Linked DNA regions of Beijerinckia sp. 28-YEA-48. Each later gene encodes a partner of the first gene's protein in a complex. Links are inferred from orthologs where the notes say so. Each region holds a gene or a part of one and is shown on either strand. Other genes may lie near its edges.

What was found.
Region 2: the proteins of trxA (region 1) and trxB are in contact, whole or in part, in a crystal structure (PDB 1F6M), measured with the Escherichia coli proteins. The link is inferred for Beijerinckia sp. 28-YEA-48 from one-to-one orthologs.

What each region holds. Positions count from the first base shown.
Region 1 is NZ_FNSI01000001.1:3,874,199-3,883,822, forward strand. The notes cover bases 1-2,707. They hold trxA (thioredoxin), read right to left. Parts: upstream 1,690-2,707; coding sequence 1,312-1,689; downstream 1-1,311. Other genes in these bases: BLW50_RS18160 (bifunctional folylpolyglutamate synthase/dihydrofolate synthase), read left to right, coding at 1-321; BLW50_RS18165 (hypothetical protein), read left to right, coding at 334-573; pyrE (orotate phosphoribosyltransferase), read left to right, coding at 662-1,237; addA (double-strand break repair helicase AddA), read right to left, coding at 1,737-2,707. Also shown: more of addA, read right to left, coding at 2,708-5,153; double-strand break repair protein AddB, read right to left, coding at 5,150-8,281; BLW50_RS18190 (nucleotidyltransferase family protein), read right to left, coding at 8,278-9,006; tRNA (adenosine(37)-N6)-threonylcarbamoyltransferase complex ATPase subunit type 1 TsaE, read right to left, coding at 9,032-9,624. UniProt on the Escherichia coli protein: Participates in various redox reactions through the reversible oxidation of its active center dithiol to a disulfide and catalyzes dithiol-disulfide exchange reactions.
Region 2 is NZ_FNSI01000001.1:5,903,813-5,913,480, reverse strand. What follows is about bases 3,679-6,429. They hold trxB (thioredoxin-disulfide reductase), read right to left. Parts: upstream 5,650-6,429; coding sequence 4,708-5,649; downstream 3,679-4,707. Other genes in these bases: BLW50_RS27730 (hypothetical protein), read right to left, coding at 6,309-6,429; BLW50_RS27735 (hypothetical protein), read right to left, coding at 5,886-6,176; BLW50_RS27745 (LysR family transcriptional regulator), read right to left, coding at 3,787-4,677. Outside these bases: purH (bifunctional phosphoribosylaminoimidazolecarboxamide formyltransferase/IMP cyclohydrolase), read left to right, coding at 1-69; BLW50_RS27765 (heavy metal-binding domain-containing protein), read left to right, coding at 314-595; BLW50_RS27760 (Bug family tripartite tricarboxylate transporter substrate binding protein), read right to left, coding at 635-1,627; BLW50_RS27755 (ABC transporter substrate-binding protein), read right to left, coding at 1,749-2,792; BLW50_RS27750 (FmdE family protein), read right to left, coding at 2,900-3,442; more of BLW50_RS27730, read right to left, coding at 6,430-6,758; ptsP (phosphoenolpyruvate--protein phosphotransferase), read left to right, coding at 7,060-9,330; prfA (peptide chain release factor 1), read left to right, coding at 9,413-9,668.

The DNA.
Region 1 (9,624 bases):
GAACAGTCGCCTCGGCCGCTGATCCTCATTTGCGGCACGCTAACAACCAAGGACACCGCCGGCTTCCTGGCCAATTTCCGCGACCTTGCCCGCGAAGTGATCGCCGTGCCGATCGGTGGCGAGCATCAGGCGCGCAGCGCCGCCGATGTGGCCGCCGCCGCGCAGTCTGTGGGCCTGGCTGCCTCGCTGGCCGAGAATTTCGAGGCGGCGCTACGGACCATCGCCACCCGGTCCTGGCCGGTGGCGCCGCGCGTGCTGATCGCCGGCTCGCTCTATCTGGCCGGCGAAGTGCTGAAAGCCAATCACACGCCGCCCGAATAAGGGGACGGGCTGATGTCAGGGCGGATCGACAAGTCCTGGGTGGTGTTCGAAAGCCTCGAAAACGAGGTCCATGACCGCTGCGTCGATCTGTTCCAGCGCCCGGACGGCAGCTTCGGTTTTGAAGAATTTCGCCGCGATGCGGAGGATGCAGGCGCCTGGACGCCGGTCGGCTTCTACGCGGGTCTGGTTTTTCCCTCGAAAGAGGCCGCTTTGGCCGAGGCAACCAAGGCCGTGGCCTGGCTGACCGCTTAGCGCCGTCCACAGGCCGGCCCACGGTCATTTCCCGGCTGGAGCCGGCAGTGTAGATAGGCGGTGAAATCCGTCTCTCCTGGAGCCCCGCATGTCTTCCAAGGTCACCGCCGCCAGCCGGTCCCGGCTTGCCGATATCATCCATGCCCGCTCCTTCGGGCGCGGCAAGATCAAGCTCGCCTCCGGCAAGGAAAGCGATTTCTACTTCGACATGAAGCCGACCATGCTCGATCCGGAAGGCGCCAGCCTGATCGCCCGTCACCTGTTTGACGCCATCACTGACGCCGGCGCCGATTATGTCGGCGGCCTGGAAATGGGCGCGGTGCCGATCACTGGTGGCGTCTGCCAGCACTCTTTCGAGGAAGGCAAGCCGATCCGTGGCTTCTTCGTGCGCAAGCAGGCCAAGGACCATGGCGCCAAGAAGGTCATCGAGGGATTGACGAAAACCGAAAGCCTCGCCGGCAAGAAGCTGATCATCGTCGAGGATGTCACGACGACGGGCGAGTCCGCCTATAAGGCGATCGAAGCCTGCCGCGAGACCGGCGCCGAAGTGGTGCTCGTCATTTCCATCGTCGATCGCGAAGACGGTGCAAAAGAATTCTTTGCCAGCAAGAACGTGCCGTTCAAATCGCTTTACCAGGCGTCGGAATTCCTCGCCCGCCCCTGAAAATAGAAAACGGCGCGCCCCGAGGCGCGCCGCTTGAATTTAGATCCTGACGCCGGCTCGCGCCGGCGTTTTTATTAGGCGATGGTCTCTTCGATCCACTTGACCAGCGCGCCCTTCGGCGAAGCGCCGACCTTTTGCGACGCCAGCTTGCCGTCCTTGAACAGCATCAGGGTCGGGATCGAGCGGATGCCCATCTTACCGGGAACGCCGGGGTTCTCGTCGACGTTCATCTTGACGATCTTGACCTTGCCAGCCATCTCGCCGGCGATCTCTTCGAGCGACGGGCCAATCATTTTACAAGGGCCGCACCATTCGGCCCAGAAATCGACGACAACCGGTTCGCTCGACTTCAAAACGTCGCTTTCAAACGTGGCATCGGTGACTTTTTCGGTAGCCATCTCAAAATCCTTAACTTGGCCGGGATCGAATCCCGCATTCGACGTGGAAAGTATGAACCGCGCCGGGTCCGGTCAAGGACTAGACCCTATCACGATTGCGCTTACCGGATAATCGTGGCTTCCAGGGCCAAAACCAGCCGTTCCGCCGGAATTTCGACCGCCTGGGCGCTGGCCGTCCAGACGATGAACGGGCGGATGGTTTTGCCGGGATAAAGCGGAGCGATCGCAGCGGCATAGAGCGCCATCTGAGTGACATAGGCTGGCGGCAGATCGGCCAGCGCCTTGGGCATACCTGTCTTGAAATCAGCGATGAGCACGTCGGCATCCAGCACCGCCAGCCGGTCGATCCGCCCGGCAATATCGAGCGGCGCTGCCGACGGCCGCCGCACCTTGCCGGCGATGGTGACTTCGGCACGGGACTGGGGACCAAACAGGGCCGCGAGCGCCGGATTATCGATGAGCGCCAAAGCCTGGCTGGCGAGCCGCTCCTGCTCGTCTGGCACCAAGGCGCGGCCCCTGGCGGCCAGAAACCGGCGGGCGGCGGCAGCGCGCAGGGATGGGGCGAGATCGGGCAGATATTGCAGGAGACCATGCATCAACGTGCCGACGACCAGCGCGACGGCGCTGCTGTTGTCACGCACCGAGGGCTCGAGCTGATCGGCGGCGGCGAGCGCCCGCGACGGGCTAATCGGGGGTAGCGGCGCTCGCTCCTGCGGCGCGGCCTGGCGCAGCCAATCCGGTTCCGCCCGATCGCGCGACAGGCTGGCCTCCGGCAAGCGGCCGCCCGTGGCGGTGCTGCCGGCGCGCAAAACCTGTTCGCCGTCGTTCCAGGGCGCCGGCACCGAATCCATGCCCGCTTCCAGCGCCCGGCGCGCGACCTGATACCAGCAGTCGTCGTTGAGCTTCTGCAGGCCGCGATAGCCGCAGATGTAGAGCCGCTCCTCGGCCCGCGTCATCGCGACATAGAGCAGGCGCAGATATTCGTTCTGCTGCTCCAGCCGCGACTGGCCCTTGGCCGCTTCGACCGCCGGCGGATCCTCGTCGCGGTTGCGGCGCCAGACCGGCAGCGCCAGATCGTCCTCGCCGGCGATGAAAACAATGTCGGGATCGAAGTAGGAGCCCGGCGCGCCGGTCGTATCAGGCAGAAAGACGATCTTGCCTTCAAGGCCCTTCGCCGCATGGACGGTCATGACGCGCACGACTTCGCCGGCCGCTTCCAGATCGCGCTTCACCGTCGCTTCGGTGGCAGCGAACGTGTGCAGGAAGGCCGAGAGCGACGGCGGTTGCGATTTCTCATGCGCCAGGGCGCGGTTGAGGAATTCGTCGATGGCATCATTGGCCTCGCCGCCGAGGCGCAACAAGAGATCGCGCCGGCCGCCATCGGCGCCAAGCAGATGGGCATAAAAGCCAAACGGCGTCATTTCGGCGGCGAGCGCAATCCAGCGCGCGAGACGGGCCGCGACCTGGCGATGTTTGGGATCTGGCGAAGCCTGCAAGGCCTCGTAAAGACTGCCCGCGCGCTGCGGCGCGAATTGCAGGAGATCGTCGTCGTCGAGGCCGCCGAGCGGCGATGTCAGCACGCAGGCAAGCGACAGGTCGTCCTGCGGCAGAAGCGCGAAGCGGCCGACCGCCATCAGATCCATGACGGCGATGTGATCGGTGAGCTTCAGCACGTCGGCACCGGCAACCGGAACGCCGGCGGCCTTCAGCGAGCGGATCATCGCATCGAAGAAATTGTTGCGGCGGCGGACAAGAATGATGATGTCGCCAGCATTGACCTGGCGCGGTGCGCCACTGCCATCATGAACGAATTCGCCGCTGCCCGGCCTGATCCAATCGCGGATCAAATTAGCGATGCGCTGCGCCAGCCGCACTTCCGGCGCATCCTCGCGCACCGCATCGACCGGCAGCAACCAGGAGGTCGGCGCTTCAACCTCCACTGGCTCGATCACATCCCAGATTTCAACCAGGCCTGGCAGTTGCGCCTTATAGGCCTCGTGGCGCAGCCAGCCATCGTCACCCGAGACGACGCTGCGATAGGCATCACTCGCCATGAAAGTGCGATCGACCTGCTCGAGCACCAAGCTTGCCGAACGATAGGACACGGTGAGCGGCACGGGCCGCAACTCGCCGGGGCCGGCGCGATCCTCGAAATGCCGGCGCATGCCGGCGAACAATTCGGGACGCGCGCCCTGGAACGAGAAGATCGATTGCTTCTCGTCACCGACGACAAACAGCGTGCGCAGACGCGGCGCGCCGCCACCGGAACCAGCGAAGAATTCCTCCGTCAGGCGCTGCAGGATGTGCCACTGTTCGGGCGAGGTGTCCTGCGCCTCATCGACCAGAACATGATCGATGCCGTTGTCGAGCTTGTAGAGCACCCAGGCGGCGCTGGAGCGATCGAGCAACATCATCGTGCGTTCGATCAGATCGGCGAAATCGAGCTTGCCATGCGCCGTCTTGAGATGACGGTAGCGCAAAAGAATAGCGTTGAGCAGCTCGAGCAGCGCTGCGGAACGTTCGACGCAACGCGCCGCCTTGTGTTTTTCCAGCAGGGGCGGCAGGCGCTCGAGTTCGTCGACGATCGTCGGATCGAGACGGGCTTGAGCGGCTTTGGTGGCGAAGGTCTTGCGCGGTTCGCCCTTGTCCGTGAGAACGGTGGCGCGCAGAATTTCAACAGAGGAGACGGCCAGGAAGGCGCGGATGCGACCCGCCTGCTTTTGATCGCTGGCGCTCGAGGCTTCGAGAATTTCCGCCGCCGTCGCCCAGTCCTTTTTCGAAGGCCCGCCTTCGGTGATCTCGGCGTCCAGCGCTTCGATCGTCTCACTCGGCCTCAAGCCCAGTTCCTGCGCCAGACGCGCGCGATAGCCGCCCTCCTGCAGACGGCCGAGCACCGCCTCGATCGCCGCATGTTTGGCGAGGCCGCCTTTGAGCAACTGATCGAACTTTGCTTCGCTCGTCAGTCCGGTGATCAGATGCAACGCCCGGCCAGCGACGCTATCAGGCGCATCGATCGCCAGAGCCAGCACATCCTCGCGGGCGCGCTGCAACAGCTCTTCCTGGGCATCCGTCTCGATCACCGAAAAGCCAGCCGCGATATTCGCCTCGAACGGGAACATGTGCAGCAGCCGTTCACAGAAGGCGTGAATGGTCTGCACTTTGAGTCCGCCCGGCGTCTCGATCGTGCGGGCAAACAGCGTGCGGGCAAAGGCGAGATCATGGCCGGTGCGGCCAGTCATGTCGGACAACGCCTGCTGAAGCGTCTCGTCGTCAAAGGACGTCCAGCCAGACAGAATGTCGAAGACGCGCCGCGCCATATTGGCGGCGGCGGCCTTCGTGAAGGTCAGGCAGAGAATCTTGCCAGGCTCGACGTTGTTGAGCAGCAGCCGGATGACCCGATGCGCCAGAACATGCGTCTTGCCCGAGCCGGCATTGGCCGACACCCAGACGGAGACCGAGGGGTCGGACGCAGCTGCCTGGCTCAGTGAGGAGCGGCTCGAGGAACGCCCGGCGCTCATGAGCCGATCTCCTCGGGCCCGCTGCCAAACGACCATTCGCGCACCCGCGCCAGATGATCATAGGTGCCGAAACGCAGCCGATATTGCGGGAAGGGACGCGAGCGATAACCGGTCGATGGCTTGCGGAAATCGCCCAGCATCACCACCAGATTGGCATGATGTTCGCCGATCAGCTCGGGCAGCGGCTTGCCCTTTCTGTCCGAACCGACCTCGCGAATCTCATTGGCCTTGGCGCCCTGAAATTTGACGTAAGCCGCGCCACTGACCTGCGATCCAGCGGGGGCTTCGACAAAGCCGCCGCGTTGGAGCATCGCTGCTTCCAAGGTCACCTGCACGGAGAAACCGGCTTCAATCAATCTGTGGCTCGGCAAGACCCCGGTCTTGAAATCGATGATGCGGAAATCCATGCCGCGCCCTTCGATGCGGTCGGCCTCCGCCGTCAGATTGAACATCGAACCATCGGCCAGCGGGATGGCAAGCCGGCCGCGCTCCTCGACCAAAAGTCGCGTCACCTCGGCGCGTTCATCCAGATCCCAAGCCAGGAAGGCGCGCAACTGCGCTTCGATCCGTGGCCAGGAAAAGGCGACGAAACTGGCATCGCCGAGCAACGGCTCGAATTCCGCTTTGGCAATCGTCATCAGCCGCTCAAGCGCATCGGGCGGCAATGTCGAGCCGGGATTGGCCTTCTGAAATTGCGCCAGCACATTGTGGGTGAGCGTGCCCGTCAGCCGCGCCCCATCTTCCTCGCCCGCCTCATCGAGCGGCTGCAATTTCAAGATGCGCTCGGCATAGATGGAATAGGGATCGCGCCGCAGGGTTTCGATGCGGGTGACGCTGAGCGATGTCGGACGCAGGTCGATCGGCGGCTTGGGCTCGGGCTGGGCTACCGGCTGCGATTTGTCCGGCGCCCGATCGAGCGCCTGGGCATAGTGCAGAAACTGTTCGCCACGGCTGCGACAAGCCGCCCAGGCCTCCGGCCCCGCGAGCGCTTCCATGCGTTGCAGGAAGCGCGAGGCAATGGTGGGCGAACCGCCGCGTTTGAAAGCGCGCGACAACCACACTTCCTGCGCGCCAAGCGCCATGGTGAAGTCATGCGCCGTCTGGCCGATGCGCCGTTCCGGCGAACTCAAGCCAAGTTCTTTACGCATGGGACGGTTGAGAAACGCATCGGTGCGCGCTTGTGGCGGCCACACGCCCTCGTCGAGGCCGGCGACAAAAACCGTATCGGCGGGAATCAAACGGGCTTCGAGCAGGCCGAGAATTTTGAGGCGCGGATGCGCGCGACGGGGGCCACGCACGGTGGCTTCCTGCGCCAACCGCTCGAACACGCCGGAATAGTCCGTATGCGAGAACGAGAGCCCTGCTGCCACCGAGGCCTGCATGGTTTCAAACAGCTGCTGCAACGTCTCGCCGTCATCACCGGGGTAGAGCGCGGCATCGCCGGCGCGAAGCGCTTCAAAGGCCTGGCGATGCGCATGGGCCCAGCCGGCCAGATCACCCGTGGCGGCCATGGCAAGGGGACGAACGGCTTCAGCCAGCCGGCGCAGCATGGTCTCGATGTTCTGCCAGTCGACGTCTGTCAGCGCCTTCAGGGCCGGATGGGCATGCCGATCGGTCGCGGCCATGCGCGCTTGGTTCAACACCGTCTCAATGTCGGCAATATGGAAACTGCGGCCGCGCAGCAAAGCGATCTCGGCATGGCGGGCGATGCGCGCCATATCCTGGGCTGCAAACGAGAGCCGCAGCAACGGATGGCTGAGCAGCGCAATCCAGTCGCTCGACAGCGGATTGGCCTGAGCGCAGTCGAGCAACAGCCGCGCCAACACACCATGCGGCATGGCCGCAAGCGGATCACCACCCGAGTCGTCCACCTCGATATTCCAGCGCGCCAATTCGGCGCGCACGCGTTGGGCGATGATACGATCCGGCGTGATCAGCGCGGCGGTCCGGCCCGGGGTTTCCAGCACCTGCCGCAACCCCACCGCGATCGCGCGTGCTTCCTCGCCATCATCGGAGGCTTCGATTAGCGCAACACCATTCAGCATGGTGGCGATGGCCGCCGGCTCAACCCGGTCGCGCCACGCGTGCCATGTGCCCGTCACCTGCGCCGGCAACAGCGCTTCGCCAAGAAAACGTTCGCGCGGCGCGAGCGATGCCACACCCGGTGTCAGGGCAATGACATCGGCGCGGCTGCATTCAAGCGTTTCCAACAGGCGTTTTAGCGCCGCTTGCGGATGTCCCTCGGCGACGCCTTCGTCGACTTCCGTCCAGGCCGTTTCGTCCATAGCAAGATCAAGGCCCGGCAAAATAACGGCGCCTTTGGCCAGCTGCGAAATGGCGCCGATCAGGTCCGCCGTCGCTTGATTGGTGCCGGTCGAACCTAAAACGATCTGCGGCCCCTTGGAGCCGTGTTTGAACGCATCAACGCGCTGTTTGATCTGCCGCGCCTGCCGCTCGACCCGGTCGAGCAAGCCTTGTTCGTCGAGATAGGACGGCCAGTAGTCGAAAGCGATCTTCAGAAAATCGAGAGTGATCTTCCAATATCTGTCAAAATCATCGGGAACGAGTTTGGCCAGATCATCGAGGGCGACGCCTTCGATGCGAAACTCGTCGATCACGCCAGCCAGTTCACACGCCAGCGCGAAGGCATGGCTCGGCGTCGCCGCGACGACGAAGGGCTCGTCAGCATCCATCTGCGGTTCACCAACCGCATCCATGGTGACGACCGCATGGGTGATGCGGGCGCTCCAGGCTTCGATCAGGCGGGTGAGCGCGAGACGACGATCAAGCTCGCCGATGGCCTCGGGTTGATCGGGATCATAGCTGTCGCCATCAGCATCGAAGATCTGGCCGGTTTCGAAATCATCGAGCGCGCCGAGCGGCAGAATGCGCGGCAGGAAGATGGCGGGCTCCGTGACGAGCCGCGTCAATTCCGCGGTCAGCGCTCTGGCGGCGCGGCGCGTCGGCACATAGATGGTCGCGGCACTCAGCGCGAGCGGGTCGCCCCGGTCGGGAAAGCCTGGAATGATGGCGCCGTCGAGCAGGGCTTGCGCGAAGGTGGCAAGGAACGGCGCGCTGGCGGGGATGGTGAAGAGCCGTCTGCGATGCGAGGCGGCCTCACCGCTCACAATGCCGACCTCGCGATCGCCTGTTCGGCCTCGCCAATCGCTTCGGGTGTGCCCACGTGCAGCCACATGCCTTCAAGACGCGCACCGTAAAGCCGGCCGGCTTCGGCGGCGGCAAAGAAGATCGGCGCCAGACGGAAGACGTCGCGCGTCTCGCCAGCAAACAGCTCCGGCTTCATGATGCCAAGGCCGGCATAGGCAAAAGCCGAGACCTCACGCTCGTCGCGACGGACCAGACGGCCATCGGGCAGCATGTGGAAATCGCCGGCCCAATCGACACCGATGCTCGACGCGGTGGCCGCGACCAGCAGCAGCACGTCCATCTTCTCGGGATCCCAATGTTCCGCGAGTTTGTCGATATTGGACTTGGCGCCTTCCACCCACAGCGAATCGGTGTTGCTGATGAAGAACGGTTCGGTGCCGAGTTCCGGCAGCGCTTTGACGATGCCGCCGCCCTGATCGAGCAGCTTGGCGCGTTCATCGGAAATCACGATCTGCGGCGCGGTGCGGCCCTTCAGATGGCGTTCGATGTCGTCGGCCATGTAGTGCACATTGACCACCGCCTTCTCGACGCCGGCTTCGGCGAAGCGGTCGAGCATATGATCGATCAGCGGCTTGCCGCGCACCTCGACCAAAGGCTTGGGAAGTTTATCGGTGATCGGGCGCATACGCGTGCCGAGGCCGGCGGCGAAGACCATGGCGGTATGCGGCATCTGGGATGATTGCATCAAAAAACCGAAGGCTGGATCCGTATCACTCGCCGACAATGTGCGGCAGGTGAGTTTTATACCAGCTTTTCAGGTCGGCAAGAGCCGGATGCTTCAGGCCTTTGGATAGATAGTGCTCGATACGCGGAATATGAGCGAGATACTGCGATTTTCCGTCGCGCCTATCGAGACGTGCGAAAATGCCCAGAATCTTGGTGGCGCGCTGCGCCCCCATGATGGCATAGGCGCGCACGAAGGACGACATGTCGAAGGCGGTATCCGCCTCTTTACGCGCCCGTGCATATTGGCCGAGCAGTTTCAGCTCAAGGTCATCGGGAACGGTAATGCGCGCATCTTGCAACAATGATGCGACATCATAGGCCGCCGGCCCGATCACGCAGTCCTGGAAGTCGATAATCCCCACCTTCTCGATGCCGGAGCGACCCTCGAGCCAGAGCAGATTGGGGGAATGATAATCGCGCAACATCCAAGTTGTCGGAGATGTGACAATTTCACGAAGGGTGCCCTTCCACAAATTGACGAACATCGCCCGTGCGCCGGAGGCGAGATTCACCTTCGCCACATGCGCGGCATACCATTCCGTCAGCAGTTCCACCTCGATCAGCATGGCATCGAGAT
Region 2 (9,668 bases), 2.0 Mb from region 1 along the record:
GTGATCAAGGCCGCCGACGAGGCTGGCCTCGCCATGGTGATGACCGGACATCGCCACTTCCGGCACTAGAGCAAATCACGTTTCGGTAGAAACGTGATTTTGCCGAGATTCTCTTATTTTGACGCGTCTTCATGGCGCTCGGCGGCTCCGCCGAGCTGCGAAACGCTATGCAGCGTTCAGGCCCGGTTCACGCACATTCACTATTAGTGATCGCACGGTGCGGCTTCGCACCGACTGCGGACGCAAACTTGCCATTAATGGGATAGAAACCAGCTGCGCGTAGCAGCATGGTTGGGGGTTCAGGAGAAGTATCGTGTTAGTCAGTTCGAGTCATGAAATCCAAGGCAGCCGCGTTGTCCGGGAGATCGGGCGCATTTCGGCGGCTACCAGCTGGGGCGGTACGGTCAGTGCCACCTCGGAGGAATTGCGAGCCCAGGCCCTCAAGCGTCTCATCGACCAGGCCAAGGACTACGAAGCCGACGCCATCGTCGACGTTGATTACACCGTCGATGGCGTGAAGAGCTGCGATCTGTCCGCCTGCGATCTCAAGCGCGTTATCGTCAGCGGCGTCGCCGTCCGCCTCGCCCGCGGCTGATCCCCAAACAGCCCGACATCATTCAGCGAAGACCGAGCATTATTGCGGCTCGATCTTCGCTTGGTCGATCCAGGCTCTCCAGTCGACGATTTGTTCGCGCAGGAAAGCCTGGCCCTCGTCCGGTGTCGTGATCCAGGGATCGCTGGCGACGCTGTTGAGGAAGACCTTGCCTTCGGCGCTACCGGTGACTTCGTTGAACAGCTGGTTCAGCCGCTCGACGATCGGGCGCGGCGTCGCCATCGGCACCATCGCCGCGAACCACCCGACGATCTTCATCGGCACGCCAAGCTCCGTCATGGTCGGAAACTGCGGCACCACCTGCATCCGCTCGGGCGGGCTGATCGCCAGAATGCGGACCCGCTTCTCGCGCTCTTGAGAGATACTGAAAATATTGTCGAGCGTGGCGAAGTCGAGCGCGCCGCTGGTCAGGTCGTTCAATGAATCGCCGGCGGTGCGATAGATGACCTCCACGGCCTCAAGGCCCATGGTCTGGTTATAGATCGAGCCCATCACCCGGCCGAGCGGATTGGACGTGCCATAGCTCGCCTTGGCGCCCTTCTGCTTCAGAAAAGCGGTGAGTTCGGCCAGCGTCTGCCAAGGCGCGTCGGGGCGCACCACCAGCATGGTCGGCTGCCTGTTGATGGTGGCGACGATCTGGATTTCCTTTTCGGCATCGACCGGCGGCTTTTTGAACAGGCTCATGTTGGCTGCCAGCGCCGTCGCCCCATGCACGTAGATCGTGTGCCCGTCGGGCTTTGAGCGGGCCGTATATTCCGTTGCCAGATTGCCGAGGGCGCCAACCTTGTTTTCGACGATGACAGTGCGCCCGAGCAGCGGCCGCATTTTCTCCGCATACCAGCGCACGATGACATCGGCGCCGCTGCCCGCTGGAAAGGCGCAGACAAAACTCACATCGCGCGTCGGATAATCCTGGGCGATGGCCGGCAAGGTCAGAAGGGGAACGGCGAGTGTGGGCATGGCGGTCGCGGCCGACAATCCCTGGATGACGTGCCGGCGAGACAAGTTCTGCATCGTTTCCTCCTGTTTTTATCGTGGCGTTTGTTGTTGTTGGATGATCACCACGCATTCTTATAGATAGATGATGCGCGAACGTTCAAACGCCCGCGCATCATATCTGCTCCACGCTCAACGCTTAGGCCGCTTTCTTGTAGGGCCCGAGCTGCTGCAGGGCCCAATCGAGAAAGCTCATATCCACGACCTTGGCGAGCTCCACTGGTCGCTCCAGCATTTTCAGTTCGCCAAAAATGTCGATGTCGGTCTGCAGCGCTTGCATGTCGAGCTTGCCGTCGGGATCGCAATAGGCGAGCACGAAGGACTTATAGATCTGCGGGTCGCGGAACGGCCCGTATTTCACCAGGATGTCGATGATCGCATCGCCCTTGGCGCCCGAGAAATTGCCGGTGTCGTCGAGCGAGTCATTATGATCGCGCACGCCCCGCAGAAAGGCGCGCAGGAAGCGCTTGCCCTGTTCGCTCTGCTCCTTGATGAACTTGCCGCCATAAAGCGTCACTGCCACTTGTTGCGACGGCATCAATTCCCAACTCGGCATCAAAGCGACCGCCGCCCCGCGTTTCACCGCCAGCGTGCCGGCCGGATCGGGCGGCATGGCGAAATCGATCGCGCCGCTTTCCAACGCCGCCACCTGCTGCGGGAAGCTCATGGACGTTTCCCGCACCTGGTCCATCGGGATGCCGGCCTTCTTGAACAGCAGGTAGAACAGCGTGCTGGCGGAACTGCCCGGTGCGCCATTGGCATAGGTCAGCCCCTTCAGATCGGCGATCGTCTTGACCCGCCCTGACTGGACCAAGGCCGTGCGCACCATCAGCCGGATGCTGCTGCGGTTGACGATGTTGCGCGATTTGTCGGCGACCATGCGAATGTCGAGGCCGCGCGTGAAGCCGTTATAGAACCCGGCCGACGGCCCGCCCGCCGCCACTTGAAGATCGCCGGATGCCATCGGCGCGATCATGCGCGCCGCCGAGTCGAAGGGGATCATCTCGACGTCGAGTCCTTCGTCTTTGAAATAGCCGCGTGCATGGGCAACGAAATAGCCCACATCCGTGGCTGCGTTTGGGACGCCGAGTTTGACTTTGGTGGGACCTTGCGCGAGCGCGGGCGCGGCCAGCGTTGTCGCTGCCGCCGCACCCGACAGCGCGAATGCGCGTCTGGTGATCATGATTGTCCTCCCCTGGTCTTTATTTCATATCCCAGGCAGGATCATCGGGTCCAGCAAGACCGTGGCTACAGACAGCCTAAGCCCAGACAGCGCGGGCTTTGACTGAGCTATGGCTTTGCCGGCGTCAGCTCGGCTTGAAAGAGCCCCTCGGCCTGCATCACCGCATCGAAGCGGCCGGCCGGATCGAGCGTCTTGTTCATCTCCACCAGGCGGGGCATCCAGCTCTCAGCGATCGTATATTTCACCGAGGCGCCGCTCTGCTTGTGGGTGATGACCGCGACGGCAAACAGGCCCTCGGGCGCCTTGTCCGACGCCACGGTGAGCGAGCCCTGGCCGGGGCTGGCGGTGGTGGCGATCAGAATGCCATCGGCTGGGCAGGCGCAAGGCGCCTTCGGCCCGGCCCAGAAGGTCACATTGACCTCACGCGGCTTGGCGTTGAGCTTCTGGAGGGCATCGAGCCCGATGCGAATGCCAACGGGAATGAACGCGCCGAAGCCACCGTGCACGCGGGTGCCGAGCGCGATCCATTCCTCGCGGCTTTGGGCTTGGGCTGCCGATAAGCTGCCGGCGAACGCCAGAATGACGGTCGCTCCGACCAGTCGCGTGACAAACGCAGCCGTTTTGTCGCTGAGCGAGCTATGCATCGTCATAACTTTTCCCTCCCTCTTCATACCAACGCGATCGCTAGCATGAATTTTCGAGCGGACAAGTCGTACACCGCACAAACGGAGGCATTTGAGGGAAATTTTGCATAAAAAAAGGCCGGGCATTGCTGCCCGGCCGACAATCCAGCGGGGAAGCCGGATGTCTCCAGAGGGGAACGGCATGAAGTTCTTTTGTGAGCCTCACCGGAAGGGAGGGGGCTTGGCTCAAACCTCAGCCGACCCAGACATATTGCGCGGTGCAGTCGTGCGTCGCAACGCCGCAATGTGCATGGTGCCTGTGCAGATAATGCATAGCGAGTAACCAAACTTGGCTCCAGCCATGCACAGGCTTAATAGTCCCACCGCTGCGCGTTCGCGACCAGGAAGTCCCTGAACACACGAACCCTTGCGACATTCTTCATTTCTTCCGCATAGGCGAGATAGCACTCAAGCTCGGGCATATCCGCCTGCGGCAGGATGCGAACGAGCTGGGTGTCGGCGAGCGCGATATAGTCGGGCAGCACCGCGATGCCGACACCGTTTTCCACAGCCCGGCGCAGGGCCGAGATATTGTTGACGGTGAGCGTCGAGGGACGCGGGTTCTTTGCATCACGGCCGGCAAAGTGCAGGGAGTTGACGCTGCTCAAGTAGTTTTGCGCCGACACCCCATAGGTCAGGATGCGGTGGTGATCGAGATCCTCGAGCGACTTCGGCTCGCCGAAACGCTTCAGGTAAGCCACTGATGCATAAGCATGAAAATGCATCGTAAAAATGCGTCGGCGGATGATGTCGGCCTGCACCGGCTCACGCACCCGGATCGCTACGTCGGCCTCACGCATCGACAGGTCAAGCTCATCGTCCGACAATAGAATCGACAGTTTGATGTCCGGATAAAGCTCCAGGAACTCACCGATTCGCGGCGTCAGCCAATTGGTCCCGATTCCCACCGTCGTGGTGACGCGCAAGTCGCCGTGCGGCCGCTCCCGGCTGTCCGACAGTCGGGTGCGGGTGGCGTCCAGCTTGACCACGACATCGCGCACCGTGCGAAACAGAACATCGCCCTGCTCGGTCAGGATCAGCCCTCGGGCATGGCGGTGGAACAGCGGTACCTGCAGATCGGCCTCGAGCGCGCTGATCTGACGGCTAACGGCCGACTGGCTCAGCCCCAGTGCCTCGCCGGCATGGGTAAACGACCCGGCCTCTGCCGCCGCGTGGAATATTCTCAGTTTGTCCCAGTCCACCGTGTCAGCCCTTCAGATTGCCCGCTGCGCTTACTCCGCCGCCACCTTGGTCACTTCGTGGGCGGCAAGCCAGCGCTCCGCTTCCAGGGCCGCCATACAGCCCATGCCGGCTGCTGTGACAGCCTGGCGGTAAATGTCATCGGTCACGTCGCCGGCGGCGAAAACGCCTGGAATATTGGTCGCCGTCGAATCGGGCGCGGTGCGAATATAGCCGTTCGGCTTGATCTCGATCTGCCCCTTGAACAGTTCCGACGCCGGCTCATGGCCGATGGCGACGAAAACGCCGTCGACAGCCCTCTCCGTCACTTCGCCGGTTTTAACGTTGCGCAGGCGCGCATGGGTCACGCCCGGCGGCGTCGCCGTGCCGGTCACTTCGTCGAGCGCGTGATCCCAGACCACCTCGATCTTGGGATGTTTGAACAGCCGCTCCTGCAGGATGCGCTCGGCCTTGAACCCGTCGCGGCGATGCACGACCGTGACCTTCGAGGCGAGATTGGCGAGATAAAGCGCTTCCTCGACCGCCGAATTGCCGCCGCCGACCACGATCACTTCCTTGCCGCGATAGAAAAAGCCGTCGCAGGTGGCGCAGGCCGAAACGCCGTAGCCTTTGAACTTCTCCTCGGAGGGAATGCCGAGCCATTTGGCTTTCGCACCCGTGGCGATCACCAGTGTATCGCAGGTGTAATCGACGCCGCTGTCGCCCTTGAGGCGGAACGGATGGCGCGACAGATCCACCGCGGTGATGTGGTCGGAGACCATGCGCGTGCCGACATGCTCGGCCTGCGCCTTCATCTGCTCCATCAGCCACGGACCCTGGATCGGATCGGCGAAGCCCGGATAGTTCTCGACATCCGTCGTGATCATCAGCTGACCACCGGGCTCGAAGCCCGAAATCATGACCGGCTCCAACATCGCGCGCGCGGCGTAGATGGCGGCGGTGTAACCCGCAGGGCCGGAACCAACGATGATCATTTTTGCATGCTGGGGAACTTGCTTATTGCTCATCTTATGGGCTCGGAATGCATGAAAACGGGGAATGGGCGGCCTGACCGGCCGCTGAGGCGTCCCAGTTATGTAATAGATGCAGAGCTCGGCGGAAAGCCGCAGAGCGCGGAAAGCACGTCAATTTGCTCGCGCCGTGTTGCCAAAAAGGAAAAGGGCGCCCCAACCCTCGGCCGGAGCGCCATTAACTCATTGAATTTATTAAATTACATCCCGCGATACATCTGGCGCCGCATCCGGTCATGCCGCATATCGCGATGCATGCCCTCGCGCCTCATCTCGCGATGCATTTCCCGGCGCATCATGTGGCGGCGCATTTCGTGGCGCTCGCGGTCATGGCGGTATCCGGGGTTGTAGTATTGAACGGGCTGAACCAATCCAGCCTCGAAACCGCCAACGCTGGGGCTTGCTGGCGCGGCCTGCGCGATCCCTAAGCTGGCGACGGATGCGCCCGCCAGGAAAGAGAGAGCGACGGCGGCTTTTGCGAAAATATTCATAATTCCTCCAGGGGTACCCCCCGACGCGTAGGCGTCACGGTCAAAACCCGTGGGAAGAACATTCGTTCCGATTAAACTAAAAAGCAGGCCGCTGTCGGATAACAGCGGCCTGCCACTACAATGCGCCGATAATCAGCGACAAACTTGGAACGGATGCGTGCCGCGCGGATTGCCCCACGCGTCATAAACCGGCCGGCGTTCCCAATAACAGCCACCGCCGTAGGCCGGATAGCCGCCGTAACCATAGGCAGGAGCCGGATAATAGCTCGGCGCGGCGGAAGCCGCCGCAGCGGCACCCAAAATGCCAATCGCGGCGCCAGCGGCGATCGCCCCACCCGGGCCGATACCACCACGGCGATAATAGCCCGGGCCGCCATAATAGCGCGGGCCGACAACCACCCGGCCGCCGTAGGCGCGCGGGCCACCGCGGCGATATTGCACCTGCTCAGTCAAGGCCGAAGCATGAGCATCGGCAACTGAAGGCGCCATACCCGCGGACAACGGCATGGCCGCGACCGGGGCAGACGCAAAAGCCGCGACTGCGAGCGAAGCGCCGACGGCAAGACCGTAAATACTCTTCATGGAAGTCTCCTCTGGGCCCCTTCCGACCGCATCAGTAGTTTACACGTGACCCACCGAAAGTCGATATAAGACAAAGGTGGCTGGCCCTATGTCACTGCAACGCAAAAGACTAAAAATGGTTCAATTGTCGGGTTCACCGGCGGCAATCCGCGCTTGGTCGACGACTTGCCGCACGGCTCTTGCATGCTATACGGGCCGGGCAGTCCTCCTATCTGGACGGTGAATCGATGCACCGTCGACGATTTTCGAGAGATTGGCGGGATTTGGCCGATTTTGGGCCGCATGTGAGGGCGTTAACCGTATGACGACGCGCGGCGCGATTGGCGGGCCCCGCCTTCTGCTGCGCCGGCTTCGCGAGGTCATGGCGGAGCCGGTGACGGCACAGGCGCGCCTCGACAAGATCGTCGTTCAGATCGCCTCCAACATGGTGGCCGAAGTCTGCTCGGTCTATGTGCTTCGCGACGACGGCCGGCTCGAACTCTTCGCCACCGAAGGTCTGAACCGCGAAGCCGTCCATCTGACCACCCTGCGCATTGGCGAAGGTCTCGTCGGCTTGATCGCCCAGCGCGCTGAACCGCTGTCCTTGACCGACGCCCAGGCTCATCCGGCCTTCTCTTATAAGCCGGAAACGGGCGAAGAAATTTACCAGTCCTTCGTCGGCGTGCCGATCCTGCGCGGCGGCAACACGCTTGGCGTTCTCGTCGTCCAGAACCGCGCGCGGCGCACCTATTCGGAAGAAGAGATCGAGGTTCTAGAAACCATCTCGATGCTGCTGGCCGAGATGATCGCGTCGGGTGAATTACAGTCGATCGTCCGTCCCGGCATCGACATCGGCAATCGCCGCCCCATGGCGTTGCGCGGCACGGCGATTTCCGAAGGCGTCGGCCTTGGCCATGTGGTTTTGCATGAGCCGCGCGTCATCGTTACCCAGATCATCGCCGAGGACACGCAGCGCGAGGAAGAACGCCTCAACACCGCCATCGAGGCGATGCGCGCCAACCTCGACGAACTGCTCGAAAACGACGGCATGGGCGGCGGCGAACATCGCGAAGTGCTTGAAACCTTCCGCATGGTCGCCAACGATCGCGGCTGGCTGCGTCGCCTGCGCGAAGCGGTGCGCGGCGGCATCACCGCCGAGGCCGCTGTCGAGCGCGTGCAGAACGAAGCGCGCGCCCGCTTGCAACGCCAGGCCGATCCCTATCTGCGCGAGCGCCTGCACGACCTTGATGAACTGGCCAACCGGCTGCTGCATCAGCTCACCGGGCAGGAACTCGTCACCGCACCCGAAAACCTACCCGACAACGCCATTCTCGTTGCCCGCAGCATGGGACCGGCTGCTTTGCTCGACTATGATCGCAAGCGTCTGCGCGGCCTCGTGCTCGAAGATGCGGGCTCGTCGAGCCATGTCGCCATCGTCGCCCGCGCGCTCGGCATTCCGACCATCGGCGATGTCGCCAATATCACTAGCCTGGTCGAACAAGGCGACGCCATCATCGTCGATGGCAGTGTCGGCGAAGTGCAGCTACGTCCGCAGCACGACGTCGAACTGGCCTATAGCGAAAAGGCGCGGCTGCGTGCCCGCCGCCAGGAACAGTATCGCGCCTTGCGCGACACACCCTCGAAAACCCAGGACGGTGTCGACATCGGCCTGCATATGAACGCCGGCCTGTTGGTCGATCTGCCGCTGATGGCGGAAGCCGGCGTCGCCTCCATCGGCCTGTTCCGCACCGAACTGCAATTCATGCTGGCGCCGCAGTTTCCGCGCCAGGAAAAGCAATACGCGCTCTACAACGCGGTGATGCAACAGGTGCAGGATGGGTTCGTCACCTTCCGCACCCTCGACATCGGCGGCGATAAAATTCTGCCGTATATGAAGACCTTCGAGGAAGAGAATCCGGCGCTGGGTTGGCGCGCCATCCGCATTGGCCTCGATCGCCCCGGCCTGTTGCGCCTGCAATTGCGCGCCCTTTTGCGGGCTGGCGCCGGCCGGCAATTGCGCATCATGTTTCCCATGGTCGCCTCGGTCGAGGAGTTCGATGCGGCGCGCGCCTGCGTCTATCGCGAGATCGACCATCTGCGCCGCCATGGCCATATCATGCCGTCCGATCTCAAACTCGGCGTCATGATCGAAGTGCCGTCGCTGCTCTGGCAGCTCGATGAATTGCTGCAGCGCGCCGACTTCCTCTCGGTCGGCTCGAACGACCTGATGCAATATCTTTACGCCGCCGATCGCGACAACAAGCGCGTGTCATCGCGCTACGATCCCATGAGCCCGCCGGCGCTGCGCGCCCTCAAGCGCATCGCCGATCGCGCCAATCTGGCCGGCAAGTCGCTCACGCTCTGCGGCGAAATCGGCGGCAAGCCGCTCGAAGCCATGGCCCTCATCGGCATCGGCTATCGCTCGCTTTCCATGTCGCCGGCGAGCATCGGCCCAGTGAAAGCCATGCTGCTTGGGCTCAATGCCGGCGAGATCACCGAATTCATCGGCGACTTGCTCGATCGGCGCACCGGCCAGACCTCCCTGCGCCCCGACCTGATCGCCTTCGCCGAGGCCAAAGGCGTGCCGCTGTAGCGACGCTACTTCCGCTCGTCCCAGTCTCGCGCCTAGGTTGTGAACCCAGGCTTTTCTCTTTTCTCAGCCTTCAGGTTTTTCCATGCTGCCCGCCGACAAACTCAATCTCATTGCCCGCCGCCACCAGGAGATTTCCGCACGCCTTGCCGGCGGCGCCACCGGCGCGGAATTCGTCGCGCTGTCGCGCGAACTGGCCGAGCTCGATCCGGTTGCCACCGCCGTCGACAATTGGCGCACGGCCCAGTCGGACATCGCCGGCGTCGAAGCCATGCTGGCCGATCCCGCCATCGACGGCGAAATGCGCGCCCTTGCCGAGGAGGAGAAGCGCGACGCGCAAG